Regions from separate parts of the Kribbella sp. CA-294648 genome, predicted to be linked through region 2. Evidence: riboswitches for the same ligand, from Rfam matches in the RefSeq annotation. Region 2 holds a riboswitch; the other holds the start of a gene.

Region 1 (6,901 bases), 130 kb from region 2:
TTACCGTACTGACATGGCGGACCCAAACGCTGTAACGAATCAGGCTCCCCCACTGCACGGGGTGAACTTCTTCACGCGGGACACCGCACTTGGTGACTCTCTGCGTCCATACGCTGACCTGAGCGCGAATTCCGGGCTGCTGGAGCTCGGTGAGCTCGCCGGCAGCGAGGAGGCGCTCTCGCACGCCCTCCCCGCCAACCAGAACTCCCCCGTACTACGAACGCACAACCGCTACGGCCACCGGATCGACGAAGTGGAGTTCCACCCGTCCTGGCACTGGCTGATGGAAAAGGCGGTCGGCTTCGGACTGCAAGCAGCACCCTGGACCAGCGACGAACCGTCACCGCACCTGACCCGCGCAGCCGGCTTCTACGTCTGGTCGCAGGTCGAGCCTGGCCACGCATGCCCGATCTCCATGACGTACGCCGCCGTCCCGGCACTCCGCGCCGACAAGACACTGGCCGGCGAATGGATCCCACGCCTCGCCGCCACCCAGTACGACGTACGCCGTCTTCCCGCCGCGGACAAAGCGGGCGTGCTTGCCGGGATGGGCATGACGGAGAAGCAGGGCGGTTCCGACGTACGGGCCAATGTCACCACCGCGACGCCGGTCGGGGCGGACGGCGAGTACGTGCTGAACGGGCACAAGTGGTTCTGCTCCGCGCCGCAGGTCGACGTGTTCCTCGTCCTGGCCCAGGCGGCGGACGGCCTGACCTGCTTCGTCGTCCCGCGGGTCCTTGCCGATGGCAACCGGAATGCGTTTGCCCTGCAACGGTTGAAGGACAAGCTCGGCAACCGGTCGAACGCGTCGAGTGAGGTCGAGTTCCACAACACCGTCGGCTATCGGCTCGGCGACGAGGGGGCCGGCGTCCGGACGATCATCGAGATGGTCGCGGCGACCCGGCTCGACTGCGTGCTCGGCTCGGCGGCGTTGATGCGGCGGGCTCTGGTCGAGGCGACCTGGCACACCGCGCATCGCAGCGCCTTCGGCGACCTGCTGAAGAACAAGCCCGCGATGCAGAACGTGCTCGCCGACCTGGCCATCGAGAGCGAGGCGGCAACCGCTCTCTCGATGCGGCTGGCCGCGGCGATGGACGCCTCGATCGCCGGTGACGAGCAGGCCATCGCGTTCCGCCGGATCGCGCTGCCGCTGGCGAAGTTCTGGGTCTGCAAGCGCACCTCGTTCACCGTCGCCGAAGCGCTGGAGTGCCTCGGCGGCAACGGTTATGTCGAGGAGAGCGGTCTCCCGCTGCTGTTCCGCGAGTCCCCGCTGAACTCCATCTGGGAGGGCTCGGGCACGGTCAACGCCCTCGACGTACTGCGTGCACTGCGTCGACCCGAGTCGCTCGAGGCGTGGCTGCTCGAAGTCGGTGCGGCGCAAGGTGCCGACCATCGCCTGGACGCGGCCGTGACCGACGTACTGGAGTCGCTCTCCGACCTGGCGGGAGCCGAGGCGGGGGCCCGCCGATTGGCCGCGCGGATGGCCGTTTGCTTGCAGGCATCGCTCCTCGTCCGGCACTCCACGCCGGAGGTGGCGGATGCGTTCGTGGCTTCCCGGCTGGCCGGCGACTGGGGTGGCGTGTTCGGGACGCTGCCGCGCACCACGCCGTACGGTCCGATCCTCGACCGCATCCTCTGACCGAGCCGTCACACGCTAGGGTTACGGCGTCGCGACTGGCGCTGAGGTGGGATCGACCACCGGGGAGCGAAAAGACCGCCGGCACCGTGCGCCTGGGTGCCGCGACCTCGTCACAGGGAGACCTGTGCGACCTCAGGAGAGAGACGAAGATGACTCAACCCTTCGACGCCGCAACCGCGTCGGCCGCGTACCGCAACGCGCTCGAGGTGATCGGCGCGGTGGAACCCACCATCGCCGGCGCGATCAAGGCCGAGCTGGCCGACCAGCGCTCCTCGCTGAAGCTGATCGCCAGCGAGAACTACGCCTCCCCGGCGACCTTGCTGACGATGGGCAACTGGCTCTCGGACAAGTACGCCGAGGGCACCGTCGGGCACCGCTTCTACGCCGGCTGCCAGAACGTCGACACCGTCGAGCAGACCGCCGCCGACCACGCGAAGGCGCTCTTCGGCGCCCCGCACGCCTACGTCCAGCCGCACTCCGGCATCGATGCGAACCTGGTCGCCTTCTGGGCGATCCTGGCCAACCGGATCGAGTCGCCGGCGCTGGCCGAGGTCGGTGCGAAGCACGTCAACGACCTCACCGACGAGGACTGGGCCAAGCTCCGCAAGGCGCTCGGCGACCAGAAGATGCTCGGCATGTCGCTCGACGCCGGCGGTCACCTGACCCACGGCTTCCGGCCGAACATCTCCGGCAAGATGTTCCACCAGAGCTCGTACGGCACCGACCCGGAGACCGGGCTGCTGGACTACGACCTGGTCGCCGCGACGGCCCGTGAGTTCAAGCCGCTGATCCTGATCGCCGGCTACTCGGCGTACCCGCGCAAGATCAACTTCGCCAAGATGCGCGAGATCGCCGACGAGGTCGGCGCCACCCTGATGGTCGACATGGCGCACTTCGCCGGACTCGTCGCCGGCAAGGTCTTCACCGACGACTTCGACCCGGTACCGCACGCGCACGTCACCACGACCACCACGCACAAGTCGCTCCGCGGCCCGCGCGGCGGCATGGTGCTGTGCCAGCCGGAGTACGCCGACGCCGTCGACCGCGGCTGCCCGATGGTTCTCGGTGGCCCGCTCAGCCAGGTGATGGCGGCCAAGGCCGTCGCGCTGGCCGAGGCCCGCCGCCCCGAGTTCCAGACCTACGCGCAGAACGTCGCGGACAACGCGGTGACGCTGGCCGAGGGGCTGATGAAGCGTGGCGTGAAGCTGGTCACCGACGGCACGGAGAACCACCTCGTCCTGCTCGACGTCTCGTCGTACGGCATCACCGGCCGGCAGGCCGAGTCGGCGCTGCTCGACGCGGGCATCGTGACCAACCGCAACGCGATCCCCCGCGACCCGAACGGCGCTTGGTACACGTCGGGTGTCCGGATCGGTACGCCGGCGCTCACCACCCGCGGCTTCGGTGGCGACGAATTCGACCGCGTTGCCGAGCTGATGGTGGAGGTGCTGTCCAGCGTCACCCCGACGACCACGGCTGCCGGCGCACCGTCGAAGGCGAAGTACGTGCTGGCCGACGGGGTCGCCGACAAGGTCCGCGCGGCCTCTGCCGAGCTGCTCGACAAGCACCCGCTCTACCCCGGTCTCGACCTGAACTGATCATGGTTCGTCGCAGCGCCCGCCTCCCTCGAGGCGGGCGCTGTGTCATATCCGTGGGGTTTGGAACGTCAGAGGGCTGACGGGCGACGACGGAGGAAGCTGACAGTGGACGAGCATGACGTGCTGGCTGAGCGGTTCGAGGACTATCGGGGGCATCTGCGGTCGGTTGCCTACCGGATGCTGGGGTCGCTGACTGAGGCGGAGGACGCCGTTCAGGAGGCTTGGTTCCGGCTGGCTCGGACCGACACCAGCGACGTCGCGAATCTCGGTGGGTGGCTCACCACGGTGGTGAGCCGGGTGTGTCTCGACATGTTGCGGTCGCGAAAGTCCCGGCGGGAGGAGCCGTTGGAGACTTACGTGCCCGATCCGGTCGTGACGGTGGGCGACCCGGTCGAGGAGGCGATGCTCACCGACTCGGTGGGGTTGGCGTTGCTGGTCGTGCTCGAGACCCTGACGCCGGCTGAGCGACTCGCGTTCGTGCTGCACGACATGTTCGCCGTGCCCTTCGACGAGATCGCGCCGATTGTCGGGCGCAGTACGGCGGCCACTACCCAGCTCGCCAGCCGGGCGCGGCGGCGGGTGCGCGGGGCTGCGGTTCCGGACTGCGATCTTCCGGCTCAGCGCGAGGTGGTCGACGCGTTTCTCGCGGCGGCGAGGGCGGGCAACTTCGAAGCCTTGGTCACCGTGCTCGACCCCGATGTCGTACTGCGGGTCGACGTCGGTGCGGGCGGGCCAGGGGCTCTGTTGCGTGGCATCGAGGCGGTGGCTGGGCAGGCCCGGTCGTCCGCTCGGCTCGGCGCGATGCCCCGGAAGGCCATCGTCAACGGCGCGGCAGGCTGGGTGTCGTACATCGAAGGGCAGCCGCGCGCGGTGCTCAGCACCACGGTCCGCGGCGGCCGCATCGTCGAGATCAACATCATGGCCGACCCGGACCGGATCGCCCAGCTCGACCTACCCGCGTTCGACTGACTCGCGGCCGGTCAGCGGACGGTCCGGCGCGCTTCCCGCAGCGCCGCCCACCCGTCCGCGACCGGCCCGAGATGCCCGAGCTTGTCGGGATTGCTCACCGTGTGGATGGTCTGGATCCGCCCCTCGACGATCTCGAGCGACCAGACGGTGAGCACCAGGCCGTCCCGGTCCCGGAAGATTGCGCCGGGCCGGCCGTTGACCTCCCGCGGCTCCAGCTGTGCCTGAATCCGCGGGAACAGCGCGGCCAGCGCGCCGAGCACCCGCGCGACGTTCGGCGCACCGAGGTAGCGGTCGGCCCACTGCGGCCCCTTGCCGCCGCCGTCGCCGACGAGCTGCACATCGGCCGCCAGCAACGCGGTCAGCCCGTCGACGTCTCCGTCCCGGAAGGCTTCGAGGAAGCGCCCGGCGAGTTCGTCCCGCTCAGCCTGGTCCGCCTCGAACCGTGGCCGTCCCGCGTCGAGATGCCGCCGGGCCCGTACGACGAGCTGACGGCAAGCGGACTCCGTCCGCCCGACCGCCGACGCGATCTCTCCGAAGCCGAACCCGAAGACCTCTCGGAGGACGAAAACCGCCCGTTCCAGCGGGCTCAGCCGCTCGAGCAGGAGCAAGGACGCCATCGACACCGAGTCGGCCAACTCCGCCGACCGCTCGGGATCCTGGTACGGGTCGGTCACCAGCGGCTCGGGGAACCACGGTCCGACGTACTGCTCTCGTCTGCTGCGCGCCGACCGCAGTACGTCGATCGAAAGCCGAGTCACTACGGCCGACAGGAACGCCTTGGCTGATCTCGGCGGTTTGGCCGCCGACTGGAAACGCAGCCAGGCTTCCTGGACGGCGTCCTCCGCCTCGCTCACACTGCCCAGGATCCGGTAGGAGATCGAGAACAGCAGCGGCCGCAGTTCCTCGAACTCCGCGGCCTGTGTCACGCAAGCTCCGCCTTGAAGCCCTGTCGCCAGGAGGGGTACTGCAGTTTCCAGCCGAGCTCTCGCTTGGCCTTCGCGTTGGAGAATCCGCGCCCCTCGGTCATCAGGCCGACTGCCACCTCACCGGCCAGCGGCCGGGCCAGCCAGCTCGGAACCCGCATCGGCGGTTTCGCCCCGGCGCACTCCGCGAGGTAGGGCAACCACTCCTTGGCCGGCGCAGGTTCGTCATCGACGATGTTGAACACACCCCGCGCCTCCTGCTCGACTGCCAGCACAGTCGCTTGAGCCGCGTCGTCCAGATGAATCCACGAGGCGTGGCCCTCGCCACCGCCGACCACCGGGAACTGTCGCTTGCGCACGGGTTCCACCAGACTCTCGGTGGAACCCGGCCCGTAGAACCACCCGTACCGCAGTACGGCGCCGCCCGCCTTCACCACTGTCTCCTCGACATGACGGAGGGCCGCCATCGTGGCGGCCGCGGCAGTCCCGGTCATCGGTTCCAGCGGGTCTTCCTCGGTCTTCACCCAGCCGCCCCGGCGCTGCCCGTTCCAGCCGGCGTAGGCCTGCGCGACGAAGTTCGTCACGCCGATCGCCTCGGCGGCGGCCAGCAGATGATCCGTGCCCTCGGTCCGCAGCCGGTTGGTGCCGGCGAACCACCGGTCCATGTGCTTCAGGTCCGGCTTGCCGCTGATGGCGGTCATCTGGTGCACGATCGCATCCGGTCTCGCCTTGCCCACCGCCTCACCGACCGAGGCCGCGTCGAGCCCGTCCATCACCACGCCCTCCGCACCCAGCTCCGCCAGCAGCTCGAGCTTCGCCGCGCTCCTCGTCGCCGCCGTCACCTGATGCCCCCGAACCACCAACTGCGGCACCAGCCGCCGCCCGAGCACCCCGGTCCCGCCTGCCACGAATACCCGCATATCCATCACCCTTCTGACCAGAGTCCGCTTCATGCTCCTCAGACAAAGCGAGCTTGGCGATCTGTGACATCCACCCGGCAATTCACCAGGGCACTGGCCCTTCGGCGGCGAAGAAGCCCGCTGTCGGCCAGTCCGCGCCCGCCGTGGCGACCCGCACCAGCACGGCCGCACCCTGCGCGACGGTGAGGAAGCCGGTGTGGTTGTTGCTGTCGGTGGCGACGTACCCAGGAGCGATCGCGTTGACCAGGATCCCGTCCTTGCGCAACTCGTTGGCGTACTGCACCGTCAACGCATTCAGCGCGGTCTTGGACGGCGAGTAGGCCGCTGACGACGGCAAGGCGGCCAACGGCCCGTCGGGGTCACTGTTGACGGTCAGCGAGGCGGCATGACTGCTCACGTTGACGATGCGCGGCGCCGACGACCTGCGCAGCAGCGGCAGCATCGCGTTCGTCACCGCGATCACGCCGAACACGTTGGTCTCGAACACGGCTCGGACCATGTCCAGGTCGACGGTGCTCGGCACCTGGTCGACGGCGTCCTGGGGCGAGACTTGCCCCGATCCGGTGATGGCAGCGTTGTTGATCAGTACGTCGAGCCGCCCGAACCGTTCCTCGATCCACTGCGCGGCCGCCCGGATGACAGCCTGGTCGGTGACATCGAGGGTCACCGCGTGGACGTCACCGCCCGCTTCGCGCAGTACGGCCGCGGTCTCCTCACCACGCCGAGGGTCTCGTACGCCGAGCAGCACCGTCATGCCCAAGGCGGCGAGCTGCTCGGCGGCTCCGCGCCCGATTCCTTTGTTCGCTCCGGTGATCAACGCAATGCTTCGGTCGCTCACGACCAGCTCCTCGT
Region 2 (6,901 bases):
GGTGGCCACTCAGTGCCGCGTGTGCCGGATCTGCGGACCGGCGACATGCTCTGGTCGGTGCGACCACGTAGGCTCGATCGTATGAGTGTGCGGCGGATCATGGGGACCGAAACCGAGTTCGGCATCTCGGTTCCTGGCCAGCCCGGGGCCAACCCGATGCTGACCTCGAGCCAGGTGGTGAACGGTTATGCGCAGACGCAGCCGTTGGCGCGCAAGACGCGGTGGGACTTCGACGAGGAGCACCCACTGCGGGACGCGCGCGGCTTCGACCTGAGCAGGGAGGTGGCGGACTCCAGCCAGTTGACCGACGAGGAGACCGGGCTGGCGAACGTCATCCTCACCAACGGCGCCCGGCTGTACGTCGACCATGCCCACCCCGAGTACTCCGCGCCCGAGTGCACCAACCCGCGCGACGTGGTGGTCTGGGACAAGGCCGGCGAGCTGGTGATCATGGAGGGCGCCCGGCAGGCGCGGCAGATCCCCGGGGCACCACCGCTGAACCTGTACAAGAACAACACGGACAACAAGGGCGCGTCGTACGGGTCGCACGAGAACTACCTGATGCGCCGGTCGACGCCGTTCGCCTCGATCGTGCGGCACCTGACCCCGTTCTTCGTCAGCCGCCAGGTGGTCACCGGGGCCGGCCGGGTCGGGATCGGCCAGGACGGCAACACCAACGGCTTCCAGATCAGCCAGCGGGCCGACTACTTCGAGGTCGAGGTCGGCCTGGAGACGACGCTGAAACGGCCGATCATCAACACCCGCGACGAGCCGCACGCGAACCCGGACCGCTACCGCCGGCTGCACGTGATCATCGGCGACGCGAACCTGTCCGAGATCTCGACGTACCTGAAGGTCGGCACCACCTCGCTGGTGCTGGCGATGATCGAGGACGGCTGGCTGACCGACGACCTGTCCGTCGACCGGCCGGTGACCGCGCTGCACGAGATCAGCCACGACCCGACCTGCACGCACCTGATGACGCTGAAGGACGGCCGCAAGCTGACCGCCGTCCAGCTCCAGGTGGAGTACCTGGAGCAGGCCCGCAAGTACGTCGAGAACAAGTACGGCGACGACGCGGACCGACAGACCAAGGACGTCCTGCAGCGCTGGGAAAGCGTTCTCGACCAACTGGCGACCGACCCGATGAAACTGGCCGACCAGCTCGACTGGGTCGCCAAGCTGAAGCTGCTGCAGTCCTACCGCGACCGCGACGGACTGGAGTGGGACGACTCGAAGCTGCACCTGGTCGACCTGCAGTACGCCGACCTTCGTCCGGACAAAGGGCTGTACTACAAGCTGGTCAAGGCCGGCCGGATGCAGCGCCTGGTCAGCGACGAGGAGATCCGGATGGCCGTCTCACACCCGCCGACGGACACCCGCGCCTACTTCCGCGGCCGCTGCATGCAGCAGTACGCCGGTCAGGTCGCCGCCGCCTCCTGGGACTCGGTGATCTTCGACCTGCCGGGCCGCGAGTCGCTGCAACGGATCCCGACGCTGGACCCGCTGCGGGGGACAAAAGCGCACGTCGGAGCACTTTTGGATCAGTGCGACACCGCGAGTGACCTGGTTCGCACCATTACTGGGGGCGCCGCCGGGTAGGGTCGCCATATAGATGTCACAGTGAGGGTCGGTTGGGCGGCTCTCCTGGGCGGTTCTAGGAGGTGTGTGCCATGGCGAAAGACGGCGGACAGCAGCACAAGCAGCCGAAGCGCTCGTCGACCGAGGAAGAGGTCACCGAGGTCAAGTCGACCGAGGACGTGGCCGAGCGCAAGGAACGGCTCGACGACGACGTGGACTCGATCCTCGACGAGATCGACGAGGTGCTGGAGGAGAACGCGGAAGAGTTCGTCCGCGGCTTCGTGCAAAAGGGTGGGGAGTGAACCGCTAGATGACATTCGATGCCTCCGGCCGGTTGCCGGAAGCCTTCCTGACCCCAGGTGGCTCGTCGTTCATGGACTTCCTGGCCGGGCACGCGCCCGACCTGTTGCCGGGACGACGCAACCTGGGGGCGGGTGACCTGTCCAAGGACGTCCCGCACGGCACCACGATCGTCGCCGCCACCTTCACCGGCGGCGTCGTGATGGCCGGCGACCGGCGCGCGACGATGGGCAACATCATCGCCCAGCGGGACATGGAGAAGGTGTTCCCCGCCGACGAGTACTCCTGCGTCGGGATCGCCGGCAGCGCCGGGCTCGCGGTCGAGATGGTGCGCCTGTTCCAGGTGGAGCTGGAACACTACGAGAAGCTCGAGGGCACTACGCTGAGCCTCGACGGCAAGGCGAACCGGCTGTCCGCGCTGATCCGGGGCAACCTGGCGATGGCGATGCAGGGCCTGGCCGTGGTGCCGCTGTTCGCGGGTTACGACCATGACATCAAGGGCGGCCGGATCTTCTCCTACGACCCGACCGGCGGGCGGTACGAGGAGACCCACTTCCACAGTGTCGGCTCGGGCTCGGTGTTCGCCCGCGGCGCGCTGAAGAAGCTCTACCGCGAGGACATGTCGGCGACCGAGTGTGTGACGGCGGCGATCCAGTCGCTGGTCGACGCGGCCGACGACGACTCCGCGACCGGTGGGATGGACATGATGCGGCGGATCTTCCCGGTGGTCGGGGTGGTCACCGCCGACGGCTACCAGCGGCTGTCCGCCGACGAGGTCGGCGAGATCGTCGACTCGATCATGACCGCCCGGCACCAGCGTCCCGACGGCCCGGCCGCGTCCCTCACCTGACCACCCATCGACTGATAGAGGACGACACCCTAGATGAGTACGCCGTTCTACGTCTCGCCCGAACAGTTGATGCGGGACCGGGCCGACTTCGCGCGCAAGGGCATCGCCAAGGGCCGCAGCGCGATCGCGCTGCAGTACGCCGACGGCATCCTGTTCGTGGCCGAGAACCGGTCCCCGGCCCTGCACAAGGTGGCCGAGATCTACGACCGGATGGCCTTCGCGGCGGTCGGGCGGTACAACGAGTTCGAGAACCTGCGGATCGCCGGGGTCCGGCTGGCCGACATGCGCGGGTACTCCTACGACCGGCGTGACGTCACCGGCCGGGCGCTGGCCAACGCCTACGCGCAGACCCTCGGCGCGATCTTCTCCTCCGGTGGCGAGAAACCGCTCGAGGTGGAGATCCTGGTCGCCGAGGTCGGTGCCAGCTCGGCCGAGGACCAGATCTACCGGCTCACCTACGACGGCTCGATCGCGGACGTCCGCGGCTACGCCGTGATGGGTGGCCCGGCCGAGCAGGTCGCGGAGTACGTCGGTGAGCACTACTCCGAGGGCATCTCGCTGGCGGGAGCGTTGCGGCTCGCGGTGGACGCGCTCGGTCACGACGGCACCGAGGTACGGCAGCTGGAGCCGGACCAGATCGAGGTCGCCATCCTCGACCGGACCCGCACCCAGATGCGGAAGTTCAAGCGGATCTCCGACGAGACGCTGGCCCGGATCCTGTCCGAGTCCCGCCCGGACACGTCGCCGTCCGACCCGGCCACCCACACCGAGGCGGCCGAGACGGTCAACGGCGGCAACTACGAGAGCGACGCCGCCGACGACGCACCGGTGGCCCCGCCCGCCGAGGACGACGACGCCCCGATCGCCCCGCCAGAAGACCCGGACACCGACCGGCCGCTGTGACAAACCCACCACCGTCCGCCCCGGAACCGTCCGGGGCGGACGCTGGCCGGCGTGAGCTGGAAGAGGAGACCGGCTATACCTGCGACTCGATCGAGGTGGTGGGCTGGACCTGGTCCGGTTCGTCCTCGACCTTCCGGAAGTACGTCGCGATCGCCCGCGGCTGCCGTCCCGACGGCAAGCAGTCGCTCGACGAGTTCGAGGACTGCGTCCCGGTCGAGCTCACCCCCGCCGAGTTCCGCACCGAACTCCGCACCCCCGGCACCATGACCGGCACTGACGCCGCCTACCTCGCCCTCGACCACGCTGGCCTGCTCTAACTCAGTTGCCCACTACCGCCACTGGCAAGAGGATTGCCGGGTGCTGACCACCCACTGGCCGCTGCGCCACCTCCGCCTCACCACCGAGCGCCTCGTACTCCGGCTGCCCACCGAGGACGAGCTCGCGGACCTGGCCGACCTCGCCGCGGCCGGGATCCACGAACCCGGCGAACGCCCGTTCCTCACGCCGTGGACGGATCTGGAGCCGGCCAAGCGGGCGCAGTGGGTGATGCAGGGGCATTGGAGCAGCCTGGGCAGTTGGTCACCTGACGACTGGGGTCTCGACCTGGCCGTCTTCCGCGACGGCGCCCCGATCGGAATGGTCACCCTGGCAGCAAAGCAGTTCGCAGTACTGCGGGAAGTTCGCTCCTCATCCTGGTTCGGCCTGGCCCATCACGGTCAGGGCTACGGGACGGAAGCTCGTACTGCGCTCCTGCACCTCGCGTTCGCGGAGCTCGGGGCGGAGGCGGCCACGTCGGAGGTTTTCCAGGACAACCATGGCTCTCAGGCGGTCTCCCGCAAGCTCGGCTACCAGCCGGACGGGATCTCGCGGGACGTGCTGCACGGCGAGGCCGTGGTCTCGGACCGGTTGCGGCTCACTCGCGCCGACTGGCGATCCCGCGCAGTACGGCACGCAGTACAGGTCGAAGGGCTGGAGCAGTGCCGGAGCTTCTTCGGCGCCGAGTAAACTTCCCGGCGGACCGCGACTGGCGCTGAGGTGGATCACCACCGGGGAACGGTCCGCCGGTGCTGAGCCGGATGGAGCCGCGCGCCTGGGCATACGAGAGATTCGTCGATGCCTGGAGGACTGTGCAGTGACCGCCGAGTTGATGGTTGGGACCGACCTTGCGGCCGAGATGGTGGCCAAGGCGGGGGAGCGGGCTGAGCGGCTCAGGGCTGAGACCGGCGTACAGCCGTGTCTCGCGACGGTGCTGGTGGGCGATGACCCGGCGTCGGCGACGTACGTCCGGATGAAGCAGAACCGCAGCAAGAAGGCCGGGATCGGGTCGCGGAGCGTCGTGCTGCCGGCCGAGACGACCACCGAGGAGCTGGTGGCCGAGCTGCACAAGCTCTCCGGCGATCCTGAGGTGCACGGCATCCTGTTGCAGCATCCGGTGCCCGCGCAGATCGACGAGCGGGCCGCGTTCGAGGCGATCGCGCCGGCCAAGGACGTCGACGGCGTGACCATGCACGGGTTCGCCGCGATGGCGTTCGGCGAGCCCGGCTTCGTCTCCTGTACGCCGGGCGGCATCCTCCGGTTGCTGCAGGCGTACGACGTCCCGCTGGAAGGGGCGCACGCCGTCGTGATCGGCCGCAGCCCGATCCTCGGCAAGCCGGCCGGGATGTTGCTGCTGGCATCGAACGCGACGGTCACCTACACGCACTCGAAGACCCGCGACCTGGCCGCGATCGTCCGGACCGCGGACATCGTGGTCGCGGCGGTCGGCCGGGCGAACTTCCTCCGCGGCGACTGGCTGAAGCCGGGCGCGGTGGTGATCGATGCCGGATACAACGAAGGCAATGTCGGCGACGTCCACTTCGGCGAGGCGGCGCAGGTCGCCGGGCTGATCACGCCGGTGCCGGGCGGGGTCGGGCCGATGACGATCGCGCTCCTGCTGGAGCAGACCGTCGACGCCGCCGAGGCCCAGACCAGACCCTGAGGTCCACGCCCGGCGCTGACGCCCTGACCGGGTGGCTGAGGCAACCAGAGCGGCGCCGCGCGACGCAGCCACCCGGGGCGGCGCGCGGAGCAGTATCCGAGACGGTGGAGCACGGGCCGGGGCTTCTGTCCTAGGGTTGACAGTACTGAGCACCACCGATCTAGGAGGCAAACGCTGTGGCGGTACGGGCGATCCGCGGTGCCACCCAGCTCGAGGTGGACGAGCGCGAGCATCTGCTCGAGCGGTCCGCCGAGCTGGTACGGGCCGTGCTGGAGGCCAACGACCTGGAGTCGGAGGACCTGATCAGCATCCTGTTCACCGTCACGCCGGACCTGCACTCGGAGTTCCCCGCGGTGGCCGGCCGGCAGATCGGGCTCACCGACGTCCCGCTGATGTGCATGCAGGAGATCGACGTACCGCACGCGCTGCCGCGGGTGGTCCGGATGATGGTGCACGCCGAGTCGGCGCGCTCGCGGGAGAAGATCCAGCACATCTACCTGCACGGTGCCGTCAGCCTGCGCCCCGACCTGACCGGCGCCCAGTGACCGAGCTGCGGGGACCCGTCCGGATCGTCGGAACCGGCCTGATCGGTACGTCGATCGGCCTGGCGCTCGGCCGGCTCGGTGTGGTGGTGGAGCTGGTCGACGCCGATCCCGACAACGCGTTGATGGCCGAGCGGATCGGGGCCGGCTCGCGCCTGGTCCAGATCGAGCCGCAACTCGTCGTTGTCGCAGTACCGCCCGATCACGTCGGCCGAGTCGTCGTCGAGCAGCTCCAGCAGACCGACGCGATCGTCACCGACGCCGCCAGCGTGAAGTCGAAGCCGCTCCTCGACGCCCGCGCGCTGGTCGACACCCCCGAGGAACTGTCCCGGTACGTCGGCAGCCACCCGATGGCCGGATCCGAGCGGAACGGCCCGCTGGCCGGCCGCGCGGACCTGTTCGAGGGCGCGACCTGGGCGATCACCCCGCACGAGACCAGCGATCCCGACGCGGTCGAGCTGGTACGCCGGCTCGCCGAGGCGGCGGGAGCCCGGACGGTTGAGCTCACCGTTGCCGACCACGACCTAGCGGTGGCCCGGGTCTCGCACCTGCCTCACCTGATGTCGTCCCTGGCCGCCGGCACTCTGGGCGACGCGCCCGCCGCTCACCTCGAGCTGTCCGGCCAAGGCGTTCGCGACGTCACTCGGATCGCGGCCGGCGATCCGGGCCTGTGGACCCAGATCGTCTCGGCCAACTCACCCGCGCTGAGCGGCCTGCTGGAGCAGATCCGGGACGAGCTGGACCGGC

The links. Region 2 has a riboswitch for ZMP and ZTP ahead of ACQPYM_RS22460 (bifunctional 5,10-methylenetetrahydrofolate dehydrogenase/5,10-methenyltetrahydrofolate cyclohydrolase). Riboswitches for the same ligand answer to the same signal wherever they lie in the genome.
Region 1: linked by a shared signal. The riboswitch ahead of ACQPYM_RS21885 (glycine hydroxymethyltransferase) and the one ahead of ACQPYM_RS22460 (bifunctional 5,10-methylenetetrahydrofolate dehydrogenase/5,10-methenyltetrahydrofolate cyclohydrolase) in region 2 are both predicted to bind ZMP and ZTP.

Annotation. Positions count from the first base shown of each region.
Region 1 is NZ_CP191981.1:4,601,989-4,608,889, forward strand. Features, by position in the region: gene ACQPYM_RS21880 (acyl-CoA dehydrogenase family protein) at 14-1,639, shown strand; ZMP/ZTP riboswitch at 1,661-1,744, shown strand; gene ACQPYM_RS21885 (glycine hydroxymethyltransferase) at 1,789-3,237, shown strand; gene ACQPYM_RS21890 (sigma-70 family RNA polymerase sigma factor) at 3,343-4,206, shown strand; gene ACQPYM_RS21895 (RNA polymerase sigma-70 factor) at 4,218-5,132, opposite strand; gene ACQPYM_RS21900 (NAD-dependent epimerase/dehydratase family protein) at 5,129-6,049, opposite strand; gene ACQPYM_RS21905 (SDR family oxidoreductase) at 6,132-6,887, opposite strand.
Region 2 is NZ_CP191981.1:4,728,800-4,735,700, reverse strand. Features, by position in the region: gene dop (depupylase/deamidase Dop) at 82-1,602, shown strand; gene ACQPYM_RS22485 (ubiquitin-like protein Pup) at 1,674-1,883, shown strand; gene prcB (proteasome subunit beta) at 1,892-2,731, shown strand; gene prcA (proteasome subunit alpha) at 2,765-3,634, shown strand; gene ACQPYM_RS22470 (NUDIX domain-containing protein) at 3,631-3,951, shown strand; gene ACQPYM_RS22465 (GNAT family N-acetyltransferase) at 3,992-4,639, shown strand; ZMP/ZTP riboswitch at 4,645-4,737, shown strand; gene ACQPYM_RS22460 (bifunctional 5,10-methylenetetrahydrofolate dehydrogenase/5,10-methenyltetrahydrofolate cyclohydrolase) at 4,767-5,612, shown strand; gene aroH (chorismate mutase) at 5,789-6,157, shown strand; gene ACQPYM_RS22450 (prephenate dehydrogenase) at 6,154-6,901, shown strand, end outside.